DNA from 4 places in the Viridibacterium curvum genome. Region 3 is predicted to be linked to each of the others. Evidence: predicted binding sites of a transcription regulator. Region 3 holds the regulator's gene; each other region holds the start of a gene.
What was found. The regulator sigma-54, encoded in region 3, starts transcription at its own class of promoters, with help from an activator protein. The targets are predictions, from matches to a motif close to TGGCACGCTTNCTGCTNA.
Positions count from the first base shown of each region.

Region 1: the regulator sigma-54 is predicted to act here: its motif matches at 2,232-2,249, upstream of ABEA02_RS08720 (CmpA/NrtA family ABC transporter substrate-binding protein).
Region 2: the regulator sigma-54 is predicted to act here: its motif matches at 2,617-2,634, upstream of ABEA02_RS03530 (flagellar hook-length control protein FliK).
Region 4: the regulator sigma-54 is predicted to act here: its motif matches at 1,859-1,876, upstream of ABEA02_RS13615 (PEP-CTERM sorting domain-containing protein).

Region 1 covers NZ_BAABLD010000008.1:220,149-224,135, forward strand. The annotation lists gene ntrB (nitrate ABC transporter permease) at 1-770, opposite strand, end outside; gene ABEA02_RS08720 (CmpA/NrtA family ABC transporter substrate-binding protein) at 840-2,093, opposite strand; gene ABEA02_RS08725 (ANTAR domain-containing response regulator) at 2,500-3,078, opposite strand; gene ABEA02_RS08730 (hypothetical protein) at 3,337-3,987, opposite strand, start outside.
Region 2 covers NZ_BAABLD010000002.1:490,403-494,389, reverse strand. The annotation lists gene fliM (flagellar motor switch protein FliM) at 1-647, opposite strand, end outside; gene ABEA02_RS03535 (flagellar basal body-associated FliL family protein) at 669-1,262, opposite strand; gene ABEA02_RS03530 (flagellar hook-length control protein FliK) at 1,384-2,568, opposite strand; gene ABEA02_RS03525 (sterol desaturase family protein) at 2,770-3,930, shown strand.
Region 3 covers NZ_BAABLD010000008.1:1,043,525-1,047,511, reverse strand. The annotation lists gene recX (recombination regulator RecX) at 1-402, shown strand, start outside; gene lptB (LPS export ABC transporter ATP-binding protein) at 383-1,105, shown strand; gene ABEA02_RS12650 (RNA polymerase factor sigma-54) at 1,124-2,629, shown strand; gene hpf (ribosome hibernation-promoting factor, HPF/YfiA family) at 2,640-2,966, shown strand; gene ABEA02_RS12640 (PTS sugar transporter subunit IIA) at 3,120-3,605, shown strand; gene hprK (HPr(Ser) kinase/phosphatase) at 3,574-3,987, shown strand, end outside.
Region 4 covers NZ_BAABLD010000008.1:1,269,187-1,273,173, reverse strand. The annotation lists gene ABEA02_RS13630 (CBS domain-containing protein) at 1-403, shown strand, start outside; gene ABEA02_RS13625 (hemerythrin domain-containing protein) at 383-796, opposite strand; gene queC (7-cyano-7-deazaguanine synthase QueC) at 960-1,649, shown strand; gene ABEA02_RS13615 (PEP-CTERM sorting domain-containing protein) at 1,936-2,493, shown strand; gene ABEA02_RS13610 (acetate/propionate family kinase) at 2,562-3,755, opposite strand; gene ABEA02_RS13605 (bifunctional enoyl-CoA hydratase/phosphate acetyltransferase) at 3,891-3,987, opposite strand, start outside.

The DNA of each region.
Region 1 (3,987 bases), 820 kb from region 3:
GTCAGCATTTCGGCCGCCACGATCACCAGCCAGGCTGTGCCGATGGACAGGCGGATACCGGTCAGCATGTAGGGCAACACAGCCGGGAACAGGATCTTGGTGAGAATCTTGAACTCCGACAGGTTCAGCACGCGGGCCACGTTCATATAGTCGCTCGGAATACGCTGCACGCCCTGCGCCGTGTTGAGGATCATCGGCCAGATCGAGCAGATGAAGATCGTCCACGTTGCGGCCGGGTCGGCCTTCTTGAATACCAGCAGGCCGATTGGCAGCCAGGCCAGCGGCGACACCGGGCGGAGCAGCGAGATGATCGGGTCCAGCATGCTGCCCATGAACTTGAAGCGCCCCAGCATGAAGCCGACCGGGATACCCACCAGCGCCGCAAAGCCGAAGCCGATGCCGACGCGCTTGAGCGAGGAGAGGATGTTCCAGCCGATACCCTGGTCATTCGGACCGTTGCTGTAGAACGGATCGGAGAACAGCACCACGGCAGCACTCCAGGTCTTGGCCGGCGTCGGGATGCCCTGGGTCTTGATCGCAACGACCTCCCAGATGGCGATCAGCAGTGCCAGCCCGATGAGGGGCGGCAGCACGATGCGGGCGATATTCTTCAGCCGCTCACGCAGTTCGCTACGCTTGGCGACGGGAGCCGCCGGTGCGGCAGGGGCGACGGGTGCTGCGGCAACAGCCTGCACGGGCGTCGCAGCGTTGGCGGGTGCGGTCGAGGAAAAGGTCGGGGTTTGCGAGATGCTCATCGTGGCGCTACTCATTCTGGTTACTCCTGTGGGAGATCGGGAAACCGACACCGGTGCGCTTGTGGCGCACCGGTGTCATCGCCATCAGGCCTTGATCTTGAAGCTTGCGGCGTACTTCTTCGGGTCCTTGCCGTCCCACACCACGCCGTCGACGAGCTTGGACGTGCGCATATCGGACTTGGGAATCGGAGCCTTGACGATGGCGGCAGCCTCCTTGTAGAGCGCCGTCTGGTTGATCTGCTTGGCAACAGCCAGATAATCGACGTCTTCCTTCAGCAGACCCCAGCGCTTGTGCTGGGTCAGGAACCACATGCCATCGGACAGCCAGGGGAAGTTCACTTGCCCGTCGTTGTAGAACTTCATGTAGTTCTTCTCTGACCAGCTCTTGCCCAGACCATCTTCATACTGACCCACCATGCGACCGCGAATGACGTCGGAATCGGTATTGACGTAGGACTTGGCCGACACCACGTCAGCTGTCTCGCTGCGGTTCTTGGCGCTGGCATCGATCCACATCGAGGCTTCGAGGATCGCGCAGACCATGGCACGAGCAGTCTTCGGATACTTCTTCACGAATTCAGCCGTGGTACCAAGAATCTTCTCGGGGTGGTCCTGCCAGATATCCTGTGTCGTGATAGCGGTGAAGCCGATCTTGTCGACAATGGCGCGCATGCCCCAGGGTTCGCCCACGCAGAAACCATCCATGTTGCCGACGCGCATGTTGGCCACCATTTGCGGCGGAGGCACAACGATGGTCTTCACGTCCTTCATCGGGTCGATGCCGTTGGCCGCCAACCAGTAGTACAGCCACATGGCGTGGGTACCGGTCGGGAAGGTCTGCGCAAAGGTGTATTCCTTCTCTTTCTTGGCAACTAGCTTGGCGAGTGTCTCGCCATTGATGGCGCCCTTGTCCTTCAGCGCGTTCGACAACGAGATGGCCTGACCATTGTTGTTGATGGTCATCAGGTTGGCCATGTCCTTCTTCGGGCCACCAATGCCGAGGTGCACTCCGTAGATGAGGCCGTAGAGCACGTGAGCGGCGTGCAGTTCGCCGTTCACCAGCTTGTCGCGCACGGCCGCCCATGAGGCTTCCTTGGTGGGGTTGATCTTGATGCCGTACTTCTTGTCGAAGCCCTTCACGGCAGCCATCACCACCGATGAACAATCCGTCAGCGGAATGAAACCGATGTTCACTTCCGTCAGCTCAGGGGCGTCCGAGCCCGCAGCCCACGCACCTGACGACGGCAATGTGCTCGCCGCAGCAATGGCGCCGGTCATGGCCGCACCCCGCTTGAGAAAACCGCGCCGACTTGCCTGATCATCAAATTTCTCCGTCATGTTCATCTCCATTGAGGTACCGGGTTTGCACGTGCAAAACGGAAAAAGGCGTCACGACATGACGGACCGATTGACGGTCTCCCATGTCGGACGCCTTTGTCCGCGTGCAGCCGCCATTGGCTCGCACTTGGTCTCTTCTTAGCAGGCAGCGTGCCAGTCAAAGCAAATAACGTAATTTCAATGACTTGCATATGCGCAAGCAGATAAACCACCCGGTGGACGGCTGCTCAGGAACGCACCCATGCGGTGCAGCGCGCACCGTTGTCAGGCTGACCCGGGGGCAAACGAGGGGGCGAAATGCGCGCGTGCGCACAGGCACCAAATGCAGCCGGAGGCCGCAGGGACGGGCAGAAACAGACAGGAAAACAGGAAGAGGGCGAGAACAGCAGGGAGGGAAGAGCCTGGCTCAGCCCAGCAGCAGCTTGGCGCTGGCGAGCACTTCTTCGGCGACTTCAACAAGCTTGCGACCGCGCTCCATCGCCAGCTTGCGCAGGGCGTGGTAGGCCTCGTCCTCGCCCATGCCGCGCGCCTTCATGAGCACACCCTTGGCACGATCCACGATGACGCGCTCGGACAGCTTGCGCTGCGCTTCGTCGCGCTCGCGGCGCAGGGCCATGAACTCGTCGAAGTGTGCTGTCGCCACGCGCAGCAGCGAGCTCAGCTTTGCGGGCTCAAGACCATCGACCACATAGGAAGACACGCCGGCCCGCATCGCCTGGCGAATAGCATCGTCGCCACTGTCCTCCGAGAACATCAGCACGGCGCGCGGAAAGCTCGCGTTCATGGCTGCAATATGTTCCAGCGTGTCGCGGCTGGGCGAGTCAGTGTTGATGAGCACGACGTCGGGCTGAACATCCTGGATGCGCTCGACAAGCCCGAACGCGTCGGGCAGCACAGCAGCCACCATGTGGCCGGCGCGCGTCAGGCCCTCGCATATTTCCAATGCGCGTTCCTGAACCTCGTCGATAACCAGAATCTTGAGCATGCCCATCCTCGAACCATGCAACCCCGGCTCGCGCCGGATCCTTGAAGCGGATGCCATTGTAGCGATTGTCAGCGCGCAAAACGCGTGCCTGCTTCACGCGCCGACCAGCGCCCCGGAGCGTGTCCACATTCATCCGATGGTTGCGCGGGCACTGAATTGCGCACGGAACAAGGCACGGGGCTTGCCATACTGCGTTGCGCGCCTCGTCTGGCAAGCCCCGCATTTCAACGCAATCCGCTGGGTGACTGTGAACACGCCCTAGTCCTGAAGGTAGTCCCCCAACAGGCTGCGGGCCAGATCCTTGCCATCCACCCACAGCGCAGCCCCCTCCGGCACCACCGTCATGCCCTCGCGCAGCAAACGCTGCCCGCGCATCACGTCGGCCCGCAATCGAAGGGAGGGTGCGATGTCCAGACCAGCCTCCAGCACCTCGCCATCGCGAGTCGCAACACTCCTTGCGGCTGCAATGTGGCGCCGATAGGCCGCAAAAGCCTCCTCCGTGGCCAGCCCTTCCTCAACGCGCGCCCAGGCTGCCACGGCAGCCACGCCCTCCTCGCGCCCCGTCGCATGTACGACGCCCAGACGCATCGCCCGCCAGCTCAAACCATCGTTGTGCAGGCTGGCGGCAATCGAGCGGCCCTGTACGTCCCACGCGCCGAGAATGCGCAGCGACGCCACCACGCCCTCGCGGCGCACATGCAGCGTCGCCCCCAAGGGCACGGCTCGTTGCTCGGCGCGGAACTCGCGAAAGTCGAAACCGCCCAGCACGCGCTGTGCGGCGCCGCTCTCCGCCACCTCCTCGAAACGCAGGTCCGTCACGCTGATGCGCGTGCGGTTCGTCGAGGTCGAATAGAGCCAGGCCTTGCACTGCACCGCGCCCGCTGGTGCCAGCTGCAGATTTGAACGCTC
Region 2 (3,987 bases), on a different contig from region 3:
ATGTGCATGTCGGCCTGCGCGCCGCCGAACTCCAGCGTGAAGGTCGTGGCGACGACAATTTCGCTGGGCGTGGCGATATTGGCGAACTGTGAGTTCATCTCGGAGCGGATGTACTCGAACTGCAGATTGAAAACCGGGTGCCAGGCGCGCTCGTATTCTGCAAAGACAACCTTGAGCAGGCCCTGGATGATGCGTTGCTCGGTCGAGGTGAAATCACGACCTTCGACGCGGGTGTGGAAGCGACCGTCGCCGCCGAACATGTTGTCGACGACGAGGAAGACGAGATCGGGGTCAAAGACCATCAGCCCCGTGCCGCGCAGCGGCTTGGCCAGCACGAGGTTGAGGTTGGTCGGCACCACGAGATTGCGGACAAACTCGCTGTACTTCTGAACGCGGATCGGCCCAACCGACACTTCCGCATTGCGGTGCATATAGTTGAAGAGGCCAATACGCAGGTAACGGGCGAAGCGTTCGTGGATCAGCTCCAGCGTCGGCATGCGACCACGGACGATGCGTTCCTGCGTCGCGAGGTCGTAGGAGCGTATGCCGCCTTCCTCGCCGCTACCGGAATCGGGTTCGTCGAGCTCGCCGGTGACGCCCTTCAGAAGGGCATCAACTTCGTCTTGCGAGAGAAAATCCTGACCCATGTCGCGCTACCTGTGGCTGGATTACTGGACGATGAACTGCGTAAAGAACACGGCCTGCACGGGCAGTTCGACTTCGTGCTCTTCCGCGTCCTTCTTGCGGCGCTTGCTGCGTTTGGGCGGCTCGACGCCCATCACTTCATTCATCACATCCTGAATGTCGGCAGCCAGAGACTCCTTGCCCTCGGGGGAGGTGATCTCGCTGGCTTTTTGCGCGCCGGCAAGGTTGAGGATCTCGTGGCGAATCTGCGGCATCAGTGCCTTCAGCTCCTCGGCCTTCTTGTCATCGCTGACCTTGAGACTCACCGCCATCTGCAGGAATTGCTCACCGGCACCCGGCGTCTCGGGCTGCAGATTGACCGTAAAGGGCTCCAGCGGCAGGAACACCGGCGGTTTGTGCTCTTCCTTCTTTTTCTCTTCGTGTTTCTCGGCCTTGGCCTCTTCGTGTTCGCCATCGGCAGGCGCCTTCTTGCCGCCCAGCATGATGCCCAGCCCGACGCCAAGCCCCAGCGTCAGGACTGCCACGCCGATGATGATGAAGAGCAGCTTCTTGCTCTTCTTGGGCGGGGCGTCGCCTGCTGCGGCTTCTTCTTTCTTGGGCGCTTCCTTGTTTGCCATGTTTGATCACCTTGCCAGTTCAGCGGCATTGTCGCGTCATGGCGACAGTGCCCAAGCCCTGAATAACGGACAAAGCGGGCGGCAAATGAAGCCTTGGAAGCAATTTGTTGCCATGGCGCTTTCAGGCGAAGGTGTCGACGAGCCCAGTACCAGAGCGGGTCTGGCGGACCTGGCTGGTTTCATTCAGCAAACCGCCGCCATTGCCCTGCACGCCAGATCCGCCACCACCACGGCGCTCGCGGCCTGCCGCGTCAGACCCCTGGCCGCTCTGGCCAGCGCCCACGTCGGCCTGGCCGAGATTGATGCCGGACTGCGCCAGCATGTCGCGCAGCTTGGGCATGGCGTCCTGCAACGCCTCACGGGCTACCGGATTCACCGCCACGAAGCTGGCACTGGCCTGGTCACCCTTCATGTCAATCGAGATTTCGACGCGGCCAAGGTGGGCAGGTGTCAGCACCAGCTCGGCCTTGCCCGAGTCATGCTGGGCACTCCACACCAGTTTGTGGCCCACTTCTTCGGCCCAGCCAGCCTGTCCGACCGGTGTGCGGATCTCTGAGACCGTAGCGCTGTTCTGGCCGGCATGCGCCGACGTGGCGGCCTGCGCGGTCTGGCTCTGCCGCATCAGCTCGGCCTGCTGCGTGCTGTTGAGACCGGCTTGCTCCAGTGTTGCGGCAAAGCTTGGCTTATTAGACTCCTGGCGGGTCGTCAGTTCTGTGGTCGCGGTGGGCAGTTGTTCGCCGTTTGTTAGCTGTTCATCCCCGGCTTCGGACTTGCCATTGCTCATATTGCCCAGCGGTTGCTGAAGTGCCGCGCTGCGGCCGTCTGCGGCATCCGGAATTGCCGTAGAAGCGGCAAGGTTTGCCGCGTTGGCGGCAGGCTTGTCTGTCAGCGGGGCGTCACTGCGGGCAACCTCGGGCATGACCATCAGCCCGGCCAGCCCCGCGTCCGGTGCCGTCTGATCCGTCACGACCTCGGTCTGCGACGGGGTCTCGCTCATGCGCGACTGCAGGCTCACGCTGGCCAGCAACTGCGCCAGATCGGCCGGGGTTGCCGGGTTTGCTGTGCCCTCGGCTGCCGTCTCCTTGTCAGTCCCGGCGGCCTTGTCCGATGCGGGTTTCCCGGCGGTCGCTTCCATCCTGGAGGAAGCCTTGTCGCCGCTCGCAGCGGCCCGCTTTTCGCGCAACACACTGGAGAAGCTTTGCGCGCCTTCGCTCTGGTTTACCCCTTCTCTGGCGGCTTCATTCTGCGCATTTCCCTGCTGCACGGAGGCAATGGCAAGGGCGGGATTGACGCTGACTTCGGGCATGACTGAATCCTTTCCGGTATCTGCAACAGCACTGCTTTCGGAGGGGATTCAGCAAAGGGTGTGCCATCGGCAATCCGATCCGCGTCGCGGTCGCTTGAAGGGCCGACCGGGGGCTGCCGCAGCGGGCCTGGCCTTGCGATAACATCGCCCGCTTGTGCCAGCTGGCATCCCTGACCTGAAGATAGTCCAACGATGATGGAAATGATCCGCAAGCTTCTGCGACTGCGCGCCTCGCATGGCCGCCTCGAATCCGGTTCCGGCATGATTTCCGGCGTCTTCGCCCTGTGCCTGTCCATCCTCTGCCTGCTCGGCGTGCTGGCTTTCCACTTTCCGCAGTACCTGACGACGCCCGAGCTGCGCCACCACGTCTATGACGTCGGCGCGATGCGCCAGCTGTTGTTCTGGTCGATGGTGCTGTCAGGCGGCATTGCGCTCTTCAACGCCATTTTTGGCCGCACCCGCTGGCTGGCAGCCATTGCCTTCGGCATCGTTGTGCTGTGCCTGCTGCTGGGCGGCAGCAAGGTCCAGGTCGGCCCCTACGAACAAAGCACCGCCTATCTCGGGCTGGACTGGTTCATCCTCGACCTGCTGGGCTCGACCCTGCTGTTCGTCTTCATCGAGAAACTTTTCGCGCTGCGAAAGGACCAGCCAGTGTTCCGGGAAGAGTGGCGTACCGACCTACATCACTTCCTCGTCAATCACCTCGTCGTCGGCTTCATCCTGCTGGCCACCAACCTGCTGGTGCACAAGCTCTTCGGCTGGGCCGCGCGCGACAGCGTGCAGTCCTGGGTAGCCGGTCTGCCTTTCCCGGTCGCGCTGTTTGCCATCATTCTCGTCGCTGACCTCGTGCAGTACTGGACGCACCGTGCGTATCACGAGATTCCGGTGCTCTGGCGCCTGCATGCCGTGCACCACAGCGCCAAGCACATGGATTGGCTGGCCGGCTCGCGCCAGCACATCCTCGAACTGCTGATGACGCGCACCCTCGTGCTGGCACCGATCTTCGTGCTCGGCTTCGCCAAGGAAGTGATCGACGCCTACATCATCATTGTCGGCTTCCAGGCCGTGTTCAACCACGCCAACGTCAGCGTGCGCCTCGGCCCGCTGCGCTACCTCATCGTTACACCCAACTTCCACCACTGGCACCACTCACAGGACCAGGAAGCGCTGGACCGCAACTACTCGGCCCACTTTGCCTTCCTTGACTACCTGTTCGGCACCGCCGTGAAGTCAGACCGCAAGTGGCCCGAACGCTACGGCGTGCTGGGCGACTACGTGCCGGACGGCTTCCCGCGCCAGTTCATGTTTCCGTTTGTGTGGAAGAGCTCCGCGCCGGCGGTTGACGCCACGCCTCGTGACTGAAGGAAACCGGGCAAGCAACTCAAGCGCGTGGGCACACCAGGCACGCGTGTTCCCTTG
Region 3 (3,987 bases):
TCGCGGCAGGAGCTGCGGCGCAAGCTGGCTGCGCGTGCCGATGAGGGCGATGACGTGGAGGCCGTGCTGGACCGCATGGCAGAAACAGGGCTTCAGTCCGACGCGCGCTTCGCCGAAAGCTATGTGAGATCACGCGCCGGACGACTGGGCAGTGCCCGCATCCGCCGCGAGCTGGGTGACCGTGGTGTGACGGAAGAACTCGCCAGCACCGCACTCGGTGAGGTACTGGTTGAAGACGAACTGACACGCGCACGGAGCGTGTGGAAAAAGAAATTCGGGCAGCCGCCCGTCGATGCGAAGGACTGGGCCAGGCAAGCCCGCTTTCTGCAGTCGCGCGGCTTTTCGGCGGAGCTGATCCGCAAGTTGCTGAAAGATCCCGTGCATGAGTTTGTTGAAGGTTGAAGGCGTCCGCAAACGTTACAAAGCCCGCACCGTGGTCAAGGACGTGTCCTTCCAGGTCGGCGGCGGCGAAGTCGTCGGCTTGCTGGGCCCAAATGGTGCGGGCAAGACGACCTGCTTCTACACCATCGTGGGTCTCGTCAAGGCAGATGGCGGCCGCATTCACCTGAACAGCACCGACATCACCCACCTGCCGATGCACCGTCGTGCGCAGCTGGGCCTGTCCTATCTGCCTCAGGAAAACTCGGTGTTCCGCAAGCTGACGGTGACGGAAAACATCCTCGCCGTCCTCGAATTGCAAAAGCTCGGCAAGGACGAGCAACGGGGTCGCCTCGACGAACTGCTCGACGAGCTCAACATCGGCCATCTGCGCGACGCCAATGCGATATCCCTGTCTGGCGGCGAACGCCGTCGCGTCGAAATTGCGCGCGCACTCGCCACCAACCCCAAACTGATCCTGCTCGATGAACCCTTCGCGGGCGTCGATCCGATCGCGGTGATCGACATCCAGAAGATCATCGGCTACCTCAAGGCACGCGGAATCGGCGTATTGATCACCGACCACAACGTGCGCGAAACCCTCGGTATCTGCGACCACGCCTGGATCATCAATGCCGGCGAAGTGCTGGCGGGCGGTCGTCCGAACGAGATCGTGCAGAATGACCAGGTTCGCCAGATCTATCTGGGTGAACATTTCCGGCTGTAAATCACGCATCATCCAGTCATGAAGCCCTCGCTCCAGTTACGTCTCTCCCAACAGCTAGCGCTTACGCCTCAACTCCAGCAGTCCATCAAACTGCTGCAGCTGTCCACCCTGGAGCTCAATACCGAAATCGAGCGCATGCTGCTCGAAAACCCTCTGCTCGAACGCGATGGCGCCGAGGAGGGCGAAGATGTCGCACCGATGCAGGACGTGCCCACGGCAGAGGCTGCGACAGCAGCCAGTGAACTGTCCGACCGCCACGCCAATGGCGAAGAGGACTTCGAGCCGCAAACCACCGTCGAAATGCCCGACACCATTACCGAGGCCTACGACTCGGTGTCGGACGACGACATCGGCGAGGCTGCCGAATGGCGTGCCGAAGCCACGGGCAGCGGCAGTGGCAGCAACGACAGCGACGACGACAGCGATTTCCAGGAGTTCCAGGCCGCAAGCACCAGCCTGCGCGACCACCTTGAGCAGCAGCTCGCGCTGATGCCCTTCTCGGACCGCGACCGCGCCTTGATCCGCCTCATCATTGAAGCGCTCGAAGACGACGGCATGCTGGCGCAGGAGCTTGAAGAGCTCCTCCCCCTGATCCCCGAAGAATGGGAAGTCGAGCTCGAAGAGCTGGTCACGGCTTTGCGCCATGTGCAGCACTTCGACCCCGTGGGAATCGGCGCCCGCAGCCTGCAGGAATGCCTGTTGCTGCAACTGAAGGCACGCGACAAGAGCCCCACGCGCGATCTGGCCATGGGCATCGTCGAGCACTGTCTCGAACAGCTCGCCGCACGTGATTTCGTCAAGATCCGCCGCCGCCTGGGCTGCGATGACGACGGCCTGCGTGCCGCACACGAACTCATCTGCAGCCTCAACCCGCATCCGGGTGCCCAGTTTGCGCCGCTGGAAGCGCGTTACATCGTGCCGGATGTGATCGTGCGCAAGTACCGTGGCGCCTGGACGGCTAACCTGAACCCCGAGGCCATGCCCAAGCTCAGGATTCACCGGGTCTATGCCGATATCCTTCATCAGAACCGTGGCATCAGCGGCTCGCTGTCCACGCAACTGCAAGAGGCAAAATGGCTGATAAAGAACGTCCAGCAAAGATTTGACACGATCCTGCGCGTGTCGCAGGCTATCGTTGAAAGACAGCGCCAGTTCTTCGACCACGGTGAAGTGGCCATGCGGCCCCTGACCCTGCGGGAAATTGCCGAAGAGCTGGAACTGCACGAGTCCACGGTGTCGCGGGTCACCACACAGAAGTACCTGGCCTCGACGCGTGGGATTTATGAACTGAAGTATTTCTTCGGCAGTCACGTGTCTACGGACACGGGCGGTGCCTGCTCCGCCACGGCGATTCGCGCGCTGATTCGCCAGATGGTCGCAGGGGAAGACGGCAAAAAACCGCTGTCGGACGCAAAGATTGCCGAGATGTTGGGCCAGCAGGGTATCGTGGTGGCTCGCAGAACCATCGCGAAGTACCGCGAGTCACTCAATATTCCGCCGGTCAGTCAGCGCAAAACGATCTAGGAGTTCGCTTATGAACCTGAATATCACCGGCCACCACCTCGATGTGACGCCCGCCATCCGCGAATACGTCACAGGCAAGCTAGACAGGGTAATCCGTCACTTCGACCATGTGACTGCGACGCATGTCATCCTGTCTGTCGAAAAGCTCAAGCAGAAGGCCGAAGTTACGGTTCATGTCCGCGGCAAGGACATCTTCGTGGAAAGCAGCAACGAAGACCTTTACGCCGCCATTGACGCCATGATCGACAAACTCGATCGCCAGGTCGTCAAGCACAAGGAAAAGTCGTCCGACCATACCCGCGACGCCATCAAACACCAGCAAACTGCAGAAGGCTGAGCCCCTGCGACGGCTCTCTCCCGCACAGGGAGAGGGCCGCTTCAGCACAAACCTCTCGTTCATCTCGACGCTGCCTGTCCGATCAGGCAAACTTTCCCCCCTCTCTCGCCAACTCGCGGAATACCAGGCGCCGAAGCGTCCGTACTACCTGCAATGAACCTGATCTCCAAGATCCTGCCTGCTGCCAACGTTGTCATCGACTTTGCTGCCAGCGACAAGCAGACAGTGTTCGAGTCTGCCGGCGTCATGTTTGAACGCCAGGCCGGTGTATCCAGCAAGCTGGTGACCGATGCGCTGGCCCAGCGTGAGAAGCTCTGCTCCACCGGGCTTGGGCAAGGCGTCGCTATTCCGCACGGCCGCATCAAGGGCCTCAAGTCGCCGCTGGGCGCCTTCATGCGCATGGCCGAAGCGATCAACTTCGATGCCCCGGATGCCAAGCCCGTCGGTCTCATCTTCATCATGCTCGTGCCCGAGCAGGCCAACGAGGCGCATCTGCAGCTGCTGTCCGAGCTCGCCACGATGTTCAGTGATCGCGAATTCCGCGATGCGCTGACGGAATCCGCCGACGCGCGCGCGCTGCACAGCCTCTTTGCCGAGTGGGACGCCAATGCGGCGAACCAGCGTCGCCCAGCTGTTTGAAGCCAACCGGGCCGCGCTGCGCCTGCGCCATGTCGCAGGCCGGCTCGACACCCATATCACCGTTCACGATGACCGCGTGTGGGCAGCCGACCTCGTCGGCCACCTCAACCTGATCCACCCCACGCGCCTGCAGGTCATCGGCCAGACCGAGTTCGAATGGGCGCGCCGTCAGGCCAAGGACAAGCTGGAGCACCACCTGCTCGCCATCCTCGCCGCACCACCCCCTGCAATCATCGTCGCCGACGACTGCGAGGTGCCCGACATCATCCGCCGCAACTGCGAAGATGTTGGCGTTCCCGTACTCGCCTCGCCGCTCGAATCAGCGCGCGTCATCGAAGTGCTGCGGTCCTTCCTGTCGCGTCGTCTCGCCGAGCGCGTCTCG
Region 4 (3,987 bases), 230 kb from region 3:
AGAAATTCTCGGTGTCACACCTGCGACCACCGTCTTTGAAGCGCTGGAACTCATGGCCAAGGCCGACATCAGCGCAGTACTGGTTCTCGAATCCGAACGCCTCGTCGGCATCTTCACCGAGCGCGACTACGCCCGCAAAGTCGCGCTGCGCGGCAAGTCCTCGCGCGACCTCAAGATCGGCGATGTCATGACACAAAACCTGCTGACCATCTCGCCCAGCCAGAACGTCGACGACATCATGAGCATCATGACCGAGAACCGCTTCCGCCACCTTCCGGTTGTCGAACGCGGCAAGCTCGTCGGCATCGTCACCATCGGCGACGCAGTCAAGGCCGTCATGGAAGAGCAGCGCAAGACCATCGAACAACTGTCCAGTTACATCTCAGGCGAGATGTCGATCTGACGCCTGGGTGGCGACGCCAAACACGGCATCCATCAGGAAGTCTTCCTTGCGTGCGTGCTGCGTCAGCAAGCTGCGCAGCCGCACCGACTCATTGAGATAGCTCACCACGTCGCACACTGCGATGGCGCCGCCCATGTGATCCATCATCGCATTCATGCGCTGATGTTCGCGGCGCATGATGGCAGTGGATGTTGCATTGACATAAGCCTGTCGCTCAAAGGCTGGAAACAGCTCCTCTTCCTCGGCCTCGAAGTGCGCACGCATCGAGGTGCGCAAGCGACCATAAGTCGTCTCCGCCTCCGGCCAAGCCTCGCGCTGCACGAAACTATCCAGACTCATCAGCAGGTCGTCGCAACGACGATGCATGTCCTCAAGCAGTTCTTGTGCTTCCATCTGACCCTCCTTTTGGCTCATTGCCTTCTTGACCCGCCCCGCGGGGCCGGAACTCCGAAATCCAGCCAGCCCATTCTGCGCGTCAGGAAAAGCCGCGATTTGAGACAGATCAGGGAGCGCTTCGGCGATAATTCCCCTGTTTCTGCCGCCAAAACTCCGCAACATGAATACTTCACGCCCTGAACGCGCCGTTGTTCTGCTCTCCGGCGGTCTCGACTCCGCCACCTGCCTTGCCATTGCCCGCGACGCCGGTTACGAGACCTACGCCCTCTCCGTCGCCTACGGCCAGCGCCACGCTGCCGAGCTGCAGGCCGCCGAGCGCGTTGCCGCAGCCCTGGGTGCGCGCGAGCACCGCGTCGCTCACGTCGACCTGGGCCAGTTCGGTGGCTCGGCCCTCACCGATGCCAGCATCGCCGTGCCCACCGACGGCGTGCAGCCCGGCATCCCCGTCACCTACGTACCGGCGCGCAACACCGTCATGCTGTCGCTTGCGCTGGGCTGGGCCGAGGTGCTGCAGGCACAGCACATCTACGTCGGCGTGAATGCCGTCGACTACTCCGGCTACCCCGACTGCCGCCCCGAGTTCGTTGCCGCTTTCGAGAAGCTGGCCCAGCTCGCCACCAAGGTCGGCATCGAAGGCCTGCCCCTGCAGGTGCACGCTCCGCTGATCTCGCTCAGCAAGGCCGGCATCATCCAGCTCGGCTCCAGGCTCGGCGTTGACTACGGCATTACGGTTTCGTGCTACCAGGCTGACGACGACGGTCGGGCCTGTGGCAAGTGCGATGCCTGCAGGCTGCGTAGCGCAGGTTTCGTGGAAGCTGGACTGTCCGATCCCACGCGCTACAAGCCGTGATTTTTGTCACTTTTATCGTTGTCGTTGTTTTTTACAGTCGCCAGGAATTTTCAAGTTATTGATTTTGAATTTGTTTTTCGATGATGCCCGTCGTTGGCGTGAATTAATTAACACTATCGACTTCTGTTGTCGCGATTACTTTCTTACACAGCTTCGGAAGTTTCGCAGGACAGCCGCCCAACCATCTGATTAGTAACGGATTTCTAATCTGGCACCCTCTTTGCTGAGATGGCTTCGGGTTCAGCACTTACGCCCTGAACCACCAACTCTCAAAGGGATGAACAACATGAACAAGATGTCGCAACTCGCAGCGACCGCACTGATCGCGACCGGAGCCCTGCTCACGACACCCGCACAAGCTACCGCGATCGAATGGAGCATCTCCGGTCCGGGCACCACGAGCGCAACCCAGGTCGATGCTGACACCTGGAGCATGCATTACGACCAGCCGGGATACGGCGTCACCCGCGTCTGGACGGTCAGCGGTGTCGCTGACAGCGCTGGCGACTACGCCATTGATTACATCTTCAGCGGCTTTCACTCCTGGTACATGGCACAAGCCAGCCTGACCGCATCGCAAACGGGTGGCCCGAGCACGGCCCTGCTGCCGAACAGCGGTGTCAGCGGCGGCTTCAATGTCAGCGGCAGCTACACCTTCGCAGGCGTCAGCGCTGGCGACGTTCTGAGCTTCACGATCACCGGTTACAACTGGGACTCGTCCGCCATCATCGTCGGCGACCTGGTGCTCGATCAGACCAGCGAAATCCCCGAGCCCGCTGGCCTCGCGCTGGCTGCACTGGGCCTCACTGGCCTGGCCGCTTCGCGTCGCCGCCGCGCAGCCTGATTCGGCCCTGCGCAACAAACAAAAAGGACAGCCTCGGCTGTCCTTTTTGTTGCGCTCATCCGCTGTGTTCAGGCATCGATCTTCAACACCGTGTGGTGCGCAATCATCCACTCCTCGTTGGTCGGCAGCACCGCCGCCAGCACGCGACTGCCGGGCTTGCTGATCAGCATGGCCTTGCCACGCTGGCTGTTGGCTTCCGCATCGACTTCCAGCCCCAGCCAGGCGAGATAGCCAAGGATGCGTGCGCGCACATTGCAGGCGTTCTCGCCGATACCACCGGTGAACACCACGGCATCCAGTCCACCCGCCGCGACTGCGAGGCTGCCGATCTCGCGCGCAGCGCGATAGCAGAACAGGTCGATAGCCTCTTTCGCCTCGGGCGCGTCGCTGGCTTCCAGCGTGCGCATGTCCTGGCTGATGCCGGAGACGCCCAGCAGCCCCGATTCCTTGTAGAGGAAGTTCGTCAGCTTCTTGCTGTCGTAGCCATGCTGATCGATGAGGTACAGCAGCACGCCCGGGTCCAGCGCACCGGTACGCGTCCCCATCATCAGACCGTCCACTGCGGTGAAGCCCATGGTCGTGCCGATACTCTTGCCATCACGCAGCGCGGCCATCGAAGCGCCGTTGCCGAGGTGGGCGATGACGACCGCGCCCTTGGCCTTGTCGCCCAGCAGCTTGGGCATTTCGCGCGACACGTATTCGTACGACGAACCGTGGAAACCATAGCGCTTCACGCCTTCAGCCGAAATGGCGCGCGGAATCGCGAAGGCCTCAGCCAGCGGGCTCTGCGTGCGGTGGAACGCCGTGTCGAAGCAAGCTACCTGCGGCAGCGTCGGGAAGCGCTTCATGAGAGCCTTCACCGGGCGCAGGTTGTGCGACTGGTGCAGCGGAGCAAGTGCGCACAGCGCATCAAGCTTGGCGAGCACTTCGGCATCGAGACGCACTGGCGCCGAGAATTCCGAACCACCGTGCACGACGCGATGGCCCACACCGACAAGCTCGATGTCCTGCGTGCCCAGCCAGGCCAGCACGGCATCCAGCGAGATCTGGTGCTGCTCTTCAAGGCTTGAACCGGCCGGTGCGGAGATGCGCTGGTCAAGACAGACCGCATCGTTCGCATCACGCAGCTTGAACTGTGCGTCGGCGCCGATGCCATCAATCTGGCCGCGGAACAGGGACTGCGCACCTTCGATCAGCGGCAGACCGAACAACGCAAACTTCAGGCTCGACGAACCTGCATTCACCACCAACAACGCTTTCATGAAACCCCCAAAAAATACGGAACTACAGGTCAACCTTCAAAAGCACATCATTGCCGCGAAAGCGCAAATCCAGTAACGCTTCATCGCGGCGAAACGACGCTGGATTCCCGCCTTCGCGGGAATGACAAATCGTGGTCAGGGGGCCCCCTCGCCCTTCTTCGCCACCAGTCGTTTGACGATGGCGCAGGACGCCGAACGCGCCTCGGCGCGATCTGCCCGGCTGGTCAGAACG